Endozoicomonas gorgoniicola: one gene and its partner. The protein of the gene in region 2 interacts with the protein of the main gene of each other region in a pairwise test. Links are inferred from orthologs where the notes say so. Each region holds a gene or a part of one and is shown on either strand. Other genes may lie near its edges.

Region 1 (4,825 bases), 1.5 Mb from region 2 along the record:
CAACAGGCATTCTGAACCTGATGCTGCCCCCAGAACGCAATAGTCAGCGCCTTGTATTCACCGTTTAAATTCAGGGTAAAACGCATACCTTCAGCGGTGGTTTCAATATGACTGGCGTAACCATCAGCGTCCGGATTGCTCAGACTGAATGACAACACCTGCCGCTGCTTACTCCCGGATAACGCCCGCTGCTGCCAGTCAGAGAAAAAAGTGTCATCCAGATTTAAAACCGCCGTCCCTTCAGGCGACAGGGAATCCAGTATAAAACCCTTCTCTTGGGCAACCCCCTCAACACTGACCAACTCATCAAGGTGCGCTTCGGCGGCATTGGTAATCACCGACACATCGGGGCGGGTAAGTTCCGAGATATAACCAATCTCACCAGGAGAGCTGGTTCCCAGTTCAATAACAGCAAACTGGTTGTCAGCCTTCACAGAAAACAGCGTCAGAGGAACGCCAAAGGCATTATTCAGGTTGCCACAGGTCGCCAGCGTTGAACCTTCCTGATCAAGAATGGCCGCCAGCATCTCTTTAACCGATGTTTTACCGCAGGAACCCGTAATCGCCAGAAACGGAATATCCACCTGATTGCGGTTAAAGGCTCCCAGTTGCCCCAGCGCTTTCAACGTATCGTCTACAAGGATGTAACTGCCACCCTCTGCATCAACAGGCGGCTCTTGTACCAGTACGGCAGCTGCTCCGGACTCCAGAGCCTTGCCCGCATAAGCATGCCCGTCGAAGTTGGGACCCTTGATAGCAATAAACAGTTCACCGGGCATGACAGAGCGGGAGTCAATACTGATACCCGAAATGCCCATATCATTACCGTGTAAACGTCCGTTAAGCTCTGCAGCCAGTTCCGAGAGTTGATAAGTCCGGATCATAATTCTCTCCATCGTGAAAGCGCACGAGAAACATGATCTCTGTCGTCAAACGGAAGACGTTTACCTTTCACTTCCTGATAGTCTTCATGCCCTTTACCCGCCACCACTACAATTTCACGCTTCTGCGCTTCAGCGATAGTACTGGCAATGGCTTTGGCGCGGTCAATCTCAGTCACAACACTAACCTCACCAAAATCAACACCATGGACGGCATCGGCAATGATTTGACCGGGATCTTCACTGCGGGGATTATCACTGGTCACCACCACCTTATCAGCGCCGCTGACCGCCGCACGGGTCATCAACGGACGCTTGCCCCGATCCCGGTCGCCACCGCAGCCAAACACGCAAGTCAAACGACTGGCACCGTGTTCACGCAGCGCTTCCAGTACGCTCCCAAGGGCATCAGGAGTGTGGGCATAATCCACCACAACAATTGGCTTGCGACTGCCGCCAAAGCGCTGCATACGCCCCGGAACAGTGGTCAAACGGGAGATAAGCGGCAAAACCTGATCAAAGGCATAACCCTGAATACAGACACAGCTCAGGACAGCCAGCAGGTTCTCCAGATTAAAACGTCCCAGCAACGACGTGTGCATCTGACCACTACCCCAGGGGGTGTGTATCTGACTCAACACGCCATCAGCCGTCAAAGCAAAACTTTCAGCATAAACATCGGCTTCAGGATTAGACGTGGAGTAAGTCAGCACCTGCGTCTGACTGCCGCAGGCTTTCAGCATCATGCCGCTGTAGTCATCATCCAGATTGATAACGGCCTGCTTCACACGACCACCGGCAAACAACAGCGACTTGGCTCTTGCATAAGCGTCCAGCGTGCAGTGGTAATCCAGATGATCCCTGCTGATATTGGTGAACACGCCAATATCGAACTGAACACTGTCCACTCTTCCCTGGTCAAGACCGTGGGAAGACACCTCCATGGCCATGGCTTTCACACCACTGGCACCCAGTTCAGCCATATACTGGTGCAGAGACACAGGGTCAGCTGTGGTATTAAGGCAGGGCTCCAGTGACGGTGGCACCCCTTTGCCGATGGTGCCCATGACCGCACAGGGTTGCTGCAACATAGAGAGCAACTGGGCAATAAACCAGCAGCAGGAAGTTTTACCGTTAGTCCCGGTAATACCCACCACATTCAAATTTGCAGAAGGCTGCCGATAGAAACGATCAGCAAGAAAACCGATACGCTCCTTCAGGCCCGATACAAAAATAACCGGCACATTATTTGCCTCGGCATGAACCCATTTAATGGTTGTTTCCTGTTCACCTTCGGATTCAGCAATCACAGCTGCCGCCCCCGCAGCAACCGCCGCATCGATGTACTTGCGTCCATCGACAGCCAGTCCGGGAACCGCCAGAAACAACTCACCCCCGATCAGCTTGCGGCTGTCGAGGGCTAATCCGGATATCGGTTTATCGAGTTCAAGAGGCGGACAGTCAAGAACCGCCAATACTTCGTTGAGTGTACTTAATGGGCTATCAGCCATTACCTTCCTGCTTGTCTTTGGAGTACCCTGGCTCTAAACAGCCGTGAGCCGTTTAAATAGCCATGAGCGGCTCTTCATAGAAAATTACTAACCTGCGTCGTTAAGGACATACCTGAACCAGCCACCCACTTTCGCTGTCAACACATCTTTATGTCTGGGCTTAACCCCAAGCATTCGCAATGCCTGGGCATTCACCTTGGAAAACACCGGAGCGGCTGTCAGACTACCGTAATATTTCTCACCCGCCGGATCATCAATGATGACAACGGTTGCCAGTTTAGGGTTATCTGCCGGCACAACACCCGCAAATAAACCAACATGACGGTCCTCAGAGTAGCCGCTGCCACCGACCTTGCGTACCGTACCGGTTTTACCAGCGACCGGGTAAGAGGGGATAGAAGCCCTGCGCCCGGAACCCTGACTAACCACAGAACTGAGCATACCCAGCACTTCTTTAGCCACTTGCTCGTCAATCACCCGTTTCCCCTGTGGCGGTACGTCGCGCTTGATCAAAGAAATGGGACGCAACACACCACCCGCACCCAGCACCATATAGGCCTGAGCCAGCTGCAATGGCGTAACCGTCAGACCATAACCAAAGGACAGCGTCGATAATTCAAAATCGCTCCAGCGATCCCTATAAGGCAGAAAGCCCGTCCGTTCACCGGGAAAGCCGGTTCCCACACTCTGCCCAAGTCCAATACGCCGCATCACACTGATCACACTGTCTGCACCGACATCCATGGCAATTTTACTGACACCGATATTGCTGGAACGAACCAATACGGTTTCCACATCAATGGTGCCATAGCCATTCAGATCACGAACGGCATTGCGCCCGACCCGCATATAACCGTTACCGGTTTTAATCTCGGTATCCCGGTTGTAGCGTCCGGACTCCATACCGGCAACAACGGTGAAAGGCTTCAGGGTTGAACCAGGCTCAAAGAGATCGGTCATTACGCGGTTGCGCATGCGATAAGCCTGCATACCAGAACGGTTATTGGGGTTATAAGAGGGCTGATTGACCATCGCCAGCACCTCGCCGGTTTCGATATCCAGCATAACCAGTGAACCGGAACTGGCTTTCAGCTCGGTAACAGCCTTTTTCAGCTCACGATAAGCCATATACTGAAGCCGCAGATCAATACTGAGCATGATCTCCTTACCGGGTTCAGCACTTTTCGTGATTTCCGCCTCTTTGGCCAGCCGTCCACGACGATCCTTTAACGTTCGCCGGGTTCCGGGTTTACCCGTCAGCCAGCTGTCGTAACCCAGCTCCAGACCTTCCTGACCTTTGCCATCAATTCCGGTGATACCCACCAGATGAGCTGCCACTTCCCCCATTGGGTAGTAACGTTTATGCTCGTCGTAGCTGTTCACACCGGGAATATTAAGATTCAGAATCGCCATCCCCTCTTCCGGCGTCACCTGCCGCTTGAGGTAGATAAATTCCTTACTGGCATTATTTCGTATGCGGGTCGCCAGCTCCGATGCTGGCATGTCCAAAGCTCTGGCAAGCTCTGGCCAGTGTTCATGCTGATCAATCAGTTGCCGGGGGTCGCCCCACAGAGTCATGACCGGAGCGCTGACCGCCAGCATTTTACCGTTTCGGTCAAAAATGACCCCCCGGTGTGCAGGAATGGATTCATAACGCACTGCACGCTTATTGCCTTCCTGCTGAAGAAAACGGCTGTCGTATACCTGCAAAAACATAACCCTCGACAGAATAACCACTCCGGCGAGAGCAAACAGACCTTTCAGGATTCGATACCGGGCAGGGTAACCGTGCAGGCTTTTTCCGGCTCTGGCATTTTTTCTGGTATTTTTATTACTTTTGCGAGTGCTGGCCTTCATGGAGCCACCACTTCGATACGCCCGGAATCCGGAACATTCATTCCCAATTCTCCCCTGGCTAATGATTCAATACGCCCCGGCGAGGTCAGCATGCCATGTTGAAGCAACAGCTTGCCCCACTCTACCTGGGCAGTATTCAGGTTCTCCTGCTCCTGCTGGAGAACATTATGGAGCCGTCTGTTTTCATGGCCGACATAACTGACAGCCACACCCGACACCAACACCAGCAGCAGCAAAGCTCCTGCCAGGACATTGGCACGATTAAACAACGCTAATAACGGCTCTTTATCCATAGGATCAAACCAGTTTCTCGGCCACCCTCATTACGGCGCTACGCGCTCGTGGGTTAGCGTCTACCTCTGTTTTACCGGGCTTAATCGCCTTACCCAGAGGCTTCATTCTCTTGTTCAGCTGATCTTCCCGCACTGGCAACCAGCTTGGCAGCTCATCACCTTTTGCATGCTTGCGAATAAAACGCTTGGCAATGCGGTCTTCCAGTGAGTGGAAACTGATGACCACCAGCCGGCCACCGGGTTTCAGCACTTCGAGTGCTTTATCCAGGCATTCCACCAGGTC
Region 2 (8,214 bases):
CCCTATTCAGGAATAAATTTCTTGGTACGTTGAGCCCAAAATAAAAATGATCGTCGATTGCCTCTCCGATATTCCAACCATGTGTTTCTCCGTCCCGTTAACCGACAGCACATGAATCCCATCAAAGCACAGGAAAACCCATCTGCCCGTTGGGTTCTGGGCTGGTTTCTTCTTCATGTCCGGGAACGTTCGGCTCTGCCTTTTCAGTTCATAGCGGATTCGATGCTGAATTGCAGCATAGACCATAAGACAGAGTGTCATCACCATTAACAGGGCCTCAATACGCTCAGGTTTTTTGAGATACAGTGAAGACACCAGAAAATCAGGGCTCTTCAGGAAGCGAAAACCTCTCTCAACCTGCTGCTGGGATTTATACGTCCTCAGTAGTTCGCCAGCGTCAAGCCGGGCTGTATCTGTATCGTTGGTTGCCAGAACAAAACAACCCAACGATGCTTCTGCATCACGACGAGTCTGTACAGCAACCGCGCAGGAGCCTGTCACATAATATTCATAGTGGTCGGGAACTGTCCCATCAGCAGGACGGCCTTTGGTTTTATAGCAGGGACTCTCGATGATCTCAGGTTCAGCCTGGCAGTATACGGACTGTTTTTGCCATAGCTTGAAAGCTTCCATGGCATCCGATTCGCAACAGAATGGCTTCTTGCCCAATTTCTCAAGTTCCTTGAATTCCTTCAGGGACTTTTTCTGCATACGCCTTGTCAGTGTCTTCTGTTCTGTTTTCTGGCTTTGATTATTTCGAAACAGTACCCAACGTTGTACGACACCTGCATAGTCAGACAGAGTTTCTACAGATTCGTAATGCTCAAACCCTTCAACCTCAACCATTGAGCGCAATGGCGCACTTTGAACCAGTTCTTTGGCTGCACCAATGTTGAGAGGAACTCTGGAGATAAACAACTGATCCTGCTGACTCAGTTCCTGAACGGTTTCAGCCACATACAATGCGGCATCACCGATGAAGTAACGGGCATTCAGTGCCGCTTTGAAGCTCTTTATATGCTCAGAAACCACTTGTTTGAAACTGGTCTTGTCCGTCACATTACCGCTGGCTGCTTTCATAAACATCGGAATGCCTGCCCGGTTTTCGGTCAGCAGGAGCAATATGGCCTGGTTCAGATCAGGACGATGATCTCGGCTGTAGCCCTTGCAAAGCCTGATGCAATTGAGGTCTTCGTCACTGACTTCCTCCTCGCTGTTATAACGGCCATCGACGTGAAATCCTGTGCCATCAAGGTTGAGTGCATCACATGGCAATTTGAGATGCGTAGCCACCTTGATAGCCAGCTCAAAATAGACTTTACTGACACCCAGTTCAAACAGTTCATCCAGTGCTCTTCCAAGAACTTTGTCGTTTATGTGCTCGGGCTCAATCCCCTCTCTGATCAGTTTATCGAGGGGTTTATTGGAGAAGAACTGAGGGAACATGTGGAGAGACTGCCCCGTAAAGCCGAGGCCATTGATAATCATCGCGACAACGGCCTCACCGTGGGAGATGTTCCATTCGTCAGATACTTTGGGCGCGCGCCTGTCGATATGGTCGGCAATGCCCAGCTCTTTGCACATTCCAGCCACTAGACCGAGATGATCCATGACCTGAGAGCGGTATTGAATAGGAGGCATAACAAGGCTTCTTGATATTTGCTTATCTGATAGATAGCAGGTATTAGAAAAATGTCATGTTGGGTGGTGAATGTCGGTTATACCGCCGCCCACTCACTGGATGCCGAAGAACGTATCGCAGGTGACGAAGTTGCCAAGCCGGTAACTATTGAAGATAAGGTCTGGATAGGCGGAGGAGCCATTATTCTGCCCAATATTACCGTAGGTGAAGGTGCTATTGTTGGTGCCGGTTCCGTAGTAACAAAAGATGTTAGACCCTATGATCGTGTGGCAGGAAATCCGGCAAGATCCATTAAAAAATAGCGAATCCAGGAGTTATTGTGCAGCTCAATGAGATCATCATGATCCAATCGCTCACGAATACTTTTGACGACCTCCCTCCCAGCAAATTCTTCTTCCAGACCTCCCCAGGAGCGCCTCAAGCCGCCACGGCGGATTAACATCTACGAGAAACTTTCGTTCCAATCAGACCCTTTCAGGTACGATGTTTCTAAAAGCATACATCCACTGATACCAAGCCCTGTAGGGCAAGTTACTTGGAAGGAAAGGGGAATTAACCGGAGGGGAACTCTTCTACCTGTTTCAGCAGGCGCTGTTTGTAGTTTTCATCAAGATCGTTCCAGTGCTTGCCGATCAGGGCACCTTCCATAGCGTAGAGCAGGACTTTGGAAACCTTGAAACCTCTGTCCCTGACTTTACAGTATGCGGCAACGGTGCCCACTTCATGGAGTTGTTCAAGTGTTCGGATGCCCACAGCATTCAGCCACTGTACCGAAGTTTTACCTAAATTTTTTAATTCAATCAGGTCGGTAGCCATATTGGTTCCCTGGGTCAAACTCTTTAAGTCCGATATTAAGTCCGATATGAAAATTTTTGATATTACTGAATGTCAGATGTGACTCTTTTCTAATACCCTGTAACTATAGACGTAACTATAGACGAGTCTGCCTGACTGCCCAGAATTTGATTAGTTTTCTGACAAAAGCCGCTATGAAATATAGCGGTAAATGCGCTGAAGCAGTGTTTCCTGCCAGTTTTTTTCTTCTGTGAAGACTTTTATGCACGTTTGTAACTCATCTGCAGTCAGAGCTTCCTGCCATTGTTTTTGTTTGTGAATCAAGTCTTCACTGGCTTCCGAAGGGTCGTTGCCAACACGTTGGCGTGTTCTTATGCGATCAATCATTACCTGTTGTTGAGCCTGACATTTGACGATCAGAAAAATCGCTCCGGTGTCCCGGGCCAGTTGCTGCATCCGTAGCCGTTCATGATGTCTCAGGAACGCAGCATCCACCAGAACAGAATGTCGTGCCGAGAGTTCTTCAAAAGCCAGTTCATAAAGCTTCTGGAACGTTCGGTTAGTTGCTTCTTTTGTGTAAATATCAAGATCGGCAAGAGCGCTGTTTGCTGTCGGGTCGAGCCCAAACAGTTTTTTACGCTCAACGTCAGAGTGGTAAACCGGAATATTGAGGGTTGAGGCCAGGAAATTTGCGACGGTTGTTTTTCCAGAACCTGACAAACCCTGAAGGCAGATGAGACATGTATTCATAGAGTGTCGTGAACAGTATGTAGTGTCTGTTTTTATTACTGATTATAAACGAACGTGGCTTACTTCGGTTTTATCGGCTTTGTCTGTCCCGTGGATTACGTATAATACGGAACCATGGTAGCAAGTAATAAAGAGACGCCACAGAAAAAGACCAAACGTTCTGGGCCTAAGAAAAACCGTTCAACCAGCCAGCGTAAACCGTCTGATCGTTTTCGACGATGGGGCATACTGCTGCTCAAACTGGGTATTTGCGGTTTTGCCATTTTTATGGCGTTTGTCGTATATCTGGACGCGGTGGTTATTCCAAAGTTTGAAGGCAAAAAGTGGGCAATTCCGGCCAAGGTATACGCACGCCCGGTTGAATTGTACGAAGGTCGTCTTCTAAAGCCCGATGAATTGCAGGCACAGTTACGACGTCAGGGCTACCAGCCAGTCACCACTGTTCGTCGTCCGGGTACCTTTGCCCGGACGGGTAATGAGTTCATTATTTACAGTCGGGGGTTTCATTTTCCCGACGGCACAGAATCCTCCCGCTACGCCCATGTTCAATTTAACAGCAATCAGGTTATCAGCCTGACCAACAGACATCGGCAGCCGCTGCCACTGTTGCGACTTGATCCTCAACCGGTTGGGGGGATTTACCCGGCCAGCTATGAAGATCGTCTGCTTATTCGTCTTGAGCAGGCACCCAACTATCTTGTACCGGCCCTGATGGCGATTGAAGACAGGGACTTTTATGAACACTGGGGTATATCGTTGTCGTCTATTGCCCGGGCTCTGCTGGTTAATGTCCGGGCAGGCAGTGTCGTCCAGGGTGGCAGTACACTGACGCAGCAGCTGGTTAAGAACTTCTATTTGAGTAATGAACGTACCCTGATCCGTAAGGTTCAGGAAGCGATCATGTCTGTGTTGCTGGAACTGCATTACTCAAAAGATGAAATTCTGGAAACGTATCTCAACGAAGTTTATCTGGGTCAGCAGGGGCGACGGGCAATACATGGCTTTGGTCTTGCCAGCCAGTTTTATTTTGCCCAGCCGATTCAGGAGTTGAGCCTTGCCAGAACCGCATTGCTGGTGGGTATTGTCAAGGGACCTTCGTATTACAACCCAAGGCGTTTTCCCGAGCGAGCCATGCAGCGTCGTAATCTGGTGCTGGATGTTATGGCAAACGAAGGCCTGGTTTCGAAGGCCGAGGCTGAACGTTCAAAGCAATTGCCGCTGGGCATTGTCAGCCGTGAACAGATGCGTACCAATGCTTTCCCCGCTTATCTTGATGTGGTGAAAAAACAGCTACGGCAGGATTATGCTGAACGGGACCTGACCTCGGAAGGGTTGCGTATATTCACCAATATGGACCCGATTATCCAGCGTCATGCCCAAAGCAGCCTGACCCGGACGGTCAGTGCCATTAGCAAGGACAAGTTACAGGGAGCAATGATCGTCACTTCCGCACAGACCGGAGATTTGCTGGCGGTCGTCGGTGATAAGCATCCCGGCTACGTCGGCTTTAACCGGGCTGTAGACGCACGTCGTCCAGTAGGTTCACTTCTGAAGCCAGCGATTTATCTGACCGCCCTCGAACAACCGGGACGCTACACATTAACGACACCGGTAAAAGACCTTCCGATTAAGGTAGAAGATGGTCGGGGTGGGTTCTGGGAACCGGGCAATTACGATGGCAAATCCCGTGGAGACGTTCCACTTTATGAGGCGCTGGCAAGGTCTTTCAATCAGGCCACCACGCGCACGGGGATGGAAGTAGGCGTGCCGAATGTTTTAAACACTATTCGTCGTCTTGGTGTTGAACGGTCACTGCCCAATTATCCCTCAGTGCTGCTGGGGGCTGCTTCCCTGACCCCCATGGACATTGCGGTCATGTATCAGACCTTTGCCAGTGGTGGTTTCCGGATGCCCTTAAGAGCGATTGATGCCGTGGTGGATGCCAGTGGCAGGCCGTTGCGTCGGTACAGCTTCTCGGTTGAGCGGGTGGTTGATCCGGCGCCCATGGAGCTGTTAAGGCGCTCCATGGTCAGTGTTATGAGAGAAGGTACAGGTCGCAGAGCTTACTGGAGTATCAGTCAGGATATTGACCTGGCGGGTAAGAGTGGTACAACCAATGATTCCAGAGACAGCTGGTTTGCAGGCTTCTCGGGTAACCTGATGGCTGTGACCTGGCTGGGGAATGATGACAACAGCTCTACCGGACTCACGGGCAGCAGTGGTGCTCTGCGGGTCTGGACTGACCTGATGCAACGAACGCCCATCAGTGGTGTCCAGCCCCTTGCCAGTGACCGGCTGGAATATGTCTGGGTGCAGCCTGAATCAAACCTGCGTAGTCGTCAGGGCTGTGAGGGAGCCAGACTGCTTCCTTATATTAAAGGTTCAGCGCCTTCTATAGCGGACAGCTGTAGTCAATCCGCCCCGCAGGATGACGCAGGCTTCTTTGATACCATTAAATCCTGGTTCAATTAACCCATGCATGATCGTTGGAATAAAGGTTTGCTTCAGTCGTTGACCAGACCCATCATCTTGTTTCTGTTTGCTGTGATTTTGTCTGGCTGTGGAGGCCGGGTTTATTATGCACCATCAGAACCTGTTTTGGTGGGCTCCCCTTACGCGGACCGCGAAGATGCCGTGGGTGTTTTGCTGAATAATGCTTATCAGGCGATTGAGTCAGGCCTTCTGGAAGAAGCGGTCGGGTGGTTGTCGCGGGCTATGCGCATCAACCCGGTGGAGCCCGCCATTTACTATCACATGGCAGAAATTCGTATAGAGCAGGGTGATCCGGATCAGGCACGACAGCTGCTTGGCAGAGCCCTGAGCCTTGGGCCGGATCAGCAAATGACCCATAAGCTGGAAGCCCTGCTAAGTTCCCTTAAGAGTTGAGAATATGAGTGTACAAATCATCCGGTTACTGGAAGAGATGGAAGCGGAACTGAAAGTTCTGGGATGCTGGCAGACTATGCCTCCTGCTCCGGAAGCTATGTCCAGTGAAGTTCCCTTTTGCATGGATGCCATGCCATTCAGCCAATGGTTGCAGTGGCTGTTTATTCCAAGAGTCAGAACCATTGTTGAACAGGGCGGGGCTTTGCCAAAGGGCGCAAATATTAAACCGTATGCAGAAGAAGCGTTGATGGTTGAAAAGGTGTCTTCAGTAAAGCTGTTAAACCTGGTTGAGCAGTTTGACGTGCTGATGAAATAACGGTTGTTTGTTGTTACCTAAGCGTTGTTTTACCTGAAGGCTATTTGCAGTACTGCTTCATCATGTCCATCAGTCGTTGCTTTTCCTGCTCCTTCCCGGCATCGTCGAGAATTTCTTCCCGGCCGTCTTCATGGGTAAGGCGAATCCGTCCTTTCGCCTTCAGTGCGTTAAGGTTGCCCTTAAGCTTTTCACAGAAGGCTATGGTTTCAGGCGCGAAAGGGTCTGGAAGGGAGGCTGGTTGTCCGGAAGTTTCTTTGGGTACCTCAGAGGTTGAGTCGCTTGATGACTCGTTTAAAGAATTGCTTAATGAATCGTCTGGCAAAGGCTCGTGCACGCTTTCAGGGCCATCAGGAGAAATAACAAAATCTGTATCCATCCCGTCCGGACCCGGTCGGTCGGAGTAATGTGTTACGCCTTTGTAGTCTTTCCAGATAAACACTTTTTCAGCGTGAGCGGTTTCAACATTAACTGCGCCGGAAAAAGCCAGAGGCAGCAGGAGCAAAATGGTCTTTATGAATCCGTTCATCCCAAGGGTTCCTTTTTGTATCTCTTTTTTAAATGTAAGCAATTTCCGTAATTGTGCTTCGCTAAACTATTGACTCAAATGGACAGACGGTAAAGAATGGCGGCAGCTAAAACTATAAAACCGATAGTTTTAGCTGATTATGCGACCATCAGGAACATCAACAGTGGAACTGGTGATAGCATTCCTTGGAGGCAGACAGTCATACCTTGCCGGTTCAGCTGCCAGCGCTCCACTGCCCCTATCCGCACAGGAATGTTGAGGTCTTATTAAGCAGAGGCCTGAAGTCCAGCTGTCGTAAGTGACTGTTGTAGCTGTTACAACTAATAAAAATCTTCGGTGAAAAGGTCTGCACCCCACTGGTGACAAAGACCAGCCGAATTCATTTCTAACAATTAAGCCGAGGAGAAGCACACGTGGAGCTTTTATCCGGTGCGGACATGGTGATTCGCTCGCTGGCTGACGAAGGGGTCAGGCATATTTATGGGTATCCGGGTGGGGCGCTTCTACACGTCTACGATGCCATTTTCCGACAGAAAGATGTCTCACATATCCTTGTACGTCATGAGCAGGCAGCTACTCACATGGCCGACGGTTATGCCAGGGCGACAGGAAAACCGGGGGTTGCACTGGTCACATCAGGACCCGGTGCAACTAACACCATTACCGGCATTGCCACCGCCTATATGGACTCCATTCCGATGGTGGTTATTTCCGGACAGGTGCCTTCAGCGGGTATTGGTTCGGATATGTTTCAGGAAGTGGATATGGTGGGCATTTCCCGCCCGATTGTTAAGCACAGCTTTCTGGTGAAACGGGCCGAAGATATTCCGGCAACCATCAAAAAAGCCTTTTATCTTGCACAGACCGGGCGGCCGGGGCCGGTGGTGGTTGATATTCCGAAAGACATTACCGATCCAAACCTGAAGTTTGAATACCAGTACCCTGAAACCGTAAAACTTCGCTCTTATACGCCGCCCAGCAAAGGCCATAACGGTCAGATTCGTAAAGCCATTGACCTGCTGATGCAGGCCAGACGTCCCGTCATTTATGCGGGTGGTGGCGTTATTATGGGCAATGCCTCCACCCAGCTTACCCAGCTGGCGAAAGACCTGAATGTTCCTGTGACCAATACGCTCAACGGTCTTGGTGGTTTTCCCGGATCAGACCGTCAGTTTGTCGGCATGCTGGGCATGCACGGTAGTTATTGTGCCAACATGACGATGCATCATGCTGACGTTATTCTGGCGGTGGGCGCCCGTTTTGATGATCGGGTGACGAACAACACGGCAAAATTCTGTC

Evidence for each region. The genes of interacting proteins can lie anywhere in the genome.
Region 1: the proteins of mrcB (region 2) and NX722_RS13270 interact in binary tests that used the Escherichia coli proteins (3 or more experiments, as listed by UniProt). The link is inferred for Endozoicomonas gorgoniicola from one-to-one orthologs.

The regions. Positions count from the first base shown.
Region 1 is NZ_JAPFCC010000001.1:2,899,285-2,904,109, forward strand. The notes cover bases 1,865-4,825. They hold NX722_RS13270 (peptidoglycan D,D-transpeptidase FtsI family protein), read right to left. Parts: upstream 4,250-4,825; coding sequence 2,480-4,249; downstream 1,865-2,479. Other genes in these bases: NX722_RS13265 (UDP-N-acetylmuramoyl-L-alanyl-D-glutamate--2,6-diaminopimelate ligase), read right to left, coding at 1,865-2,392; ftsL (cell division protein FtsL), read right to left, coding at 4,246-4,542; rsmH (16S rRNA (cytosine(1402)-N(4))-methyltransferase RsmH), read right to left, coding at 4,547-4,825. Also shown: NX722_RS13260 (UDP-N-acetylmuramoyl-tripeptide--D-alanyl-D-alanine ligase), read right to left, coding at 1-884; more of NX722_RS13265, read right to left, coding at 881-1,864. UniProt on the Escherichia coli protein: Essential cell division protein that catalyzes cross-linking of the peptidoglycan cell wall at the division septum. Required for localization of FtsN.
Region 2 is NZ_JAPFCC010000001.1:4,413,085-4,421,298, reverse strand. What follows is about bases 2,904-5,980. They hold mrcB (penicillin-binding protein 1B), read left to right. Parts: upstream 2,904-3,301; coding sequence 3,302-5,659; downstream 5,660-5,980. Other genes in these bases: NX722_RS19995 (tetratricopeptide repeat protein), read left to right, coding at 5,663-5,980; NX722_RS20005 (AAA family ATPase), read right to left, coding at 2,904-3,187. Also shown: NX722_RS20025 (maltose acetyltransferase domain-containing protein), read left to right, coding at 1-33; NX722_RS20020 (IS1634 family transposase), read right to left, coding at 7-1,641; NX722_RS20010 (TfoX/Sxy family protein), read right to left, coding at 2,195-2,458; more of NX722_RS20005, read right to left, coding at 2,630-2,903; more of NX722_RS19995, read left to right, coding at 5,981-6,073; NX722_RS19990 (YqcC family protein), read left to right, coding at 6,078-6,389; NX722_RS19985 (DUF4124 domain-containing protein), read right to left, coding at 6,430-6,915; NX722_RS19980 (acetolactate synthase 3 large subunit), read left to right, coding at 7,329-8,214. UniProt on the Escherichia coli protein: Cell wall formation. Synthesis of cross-linked peptidoglycan from the lipid intermediates.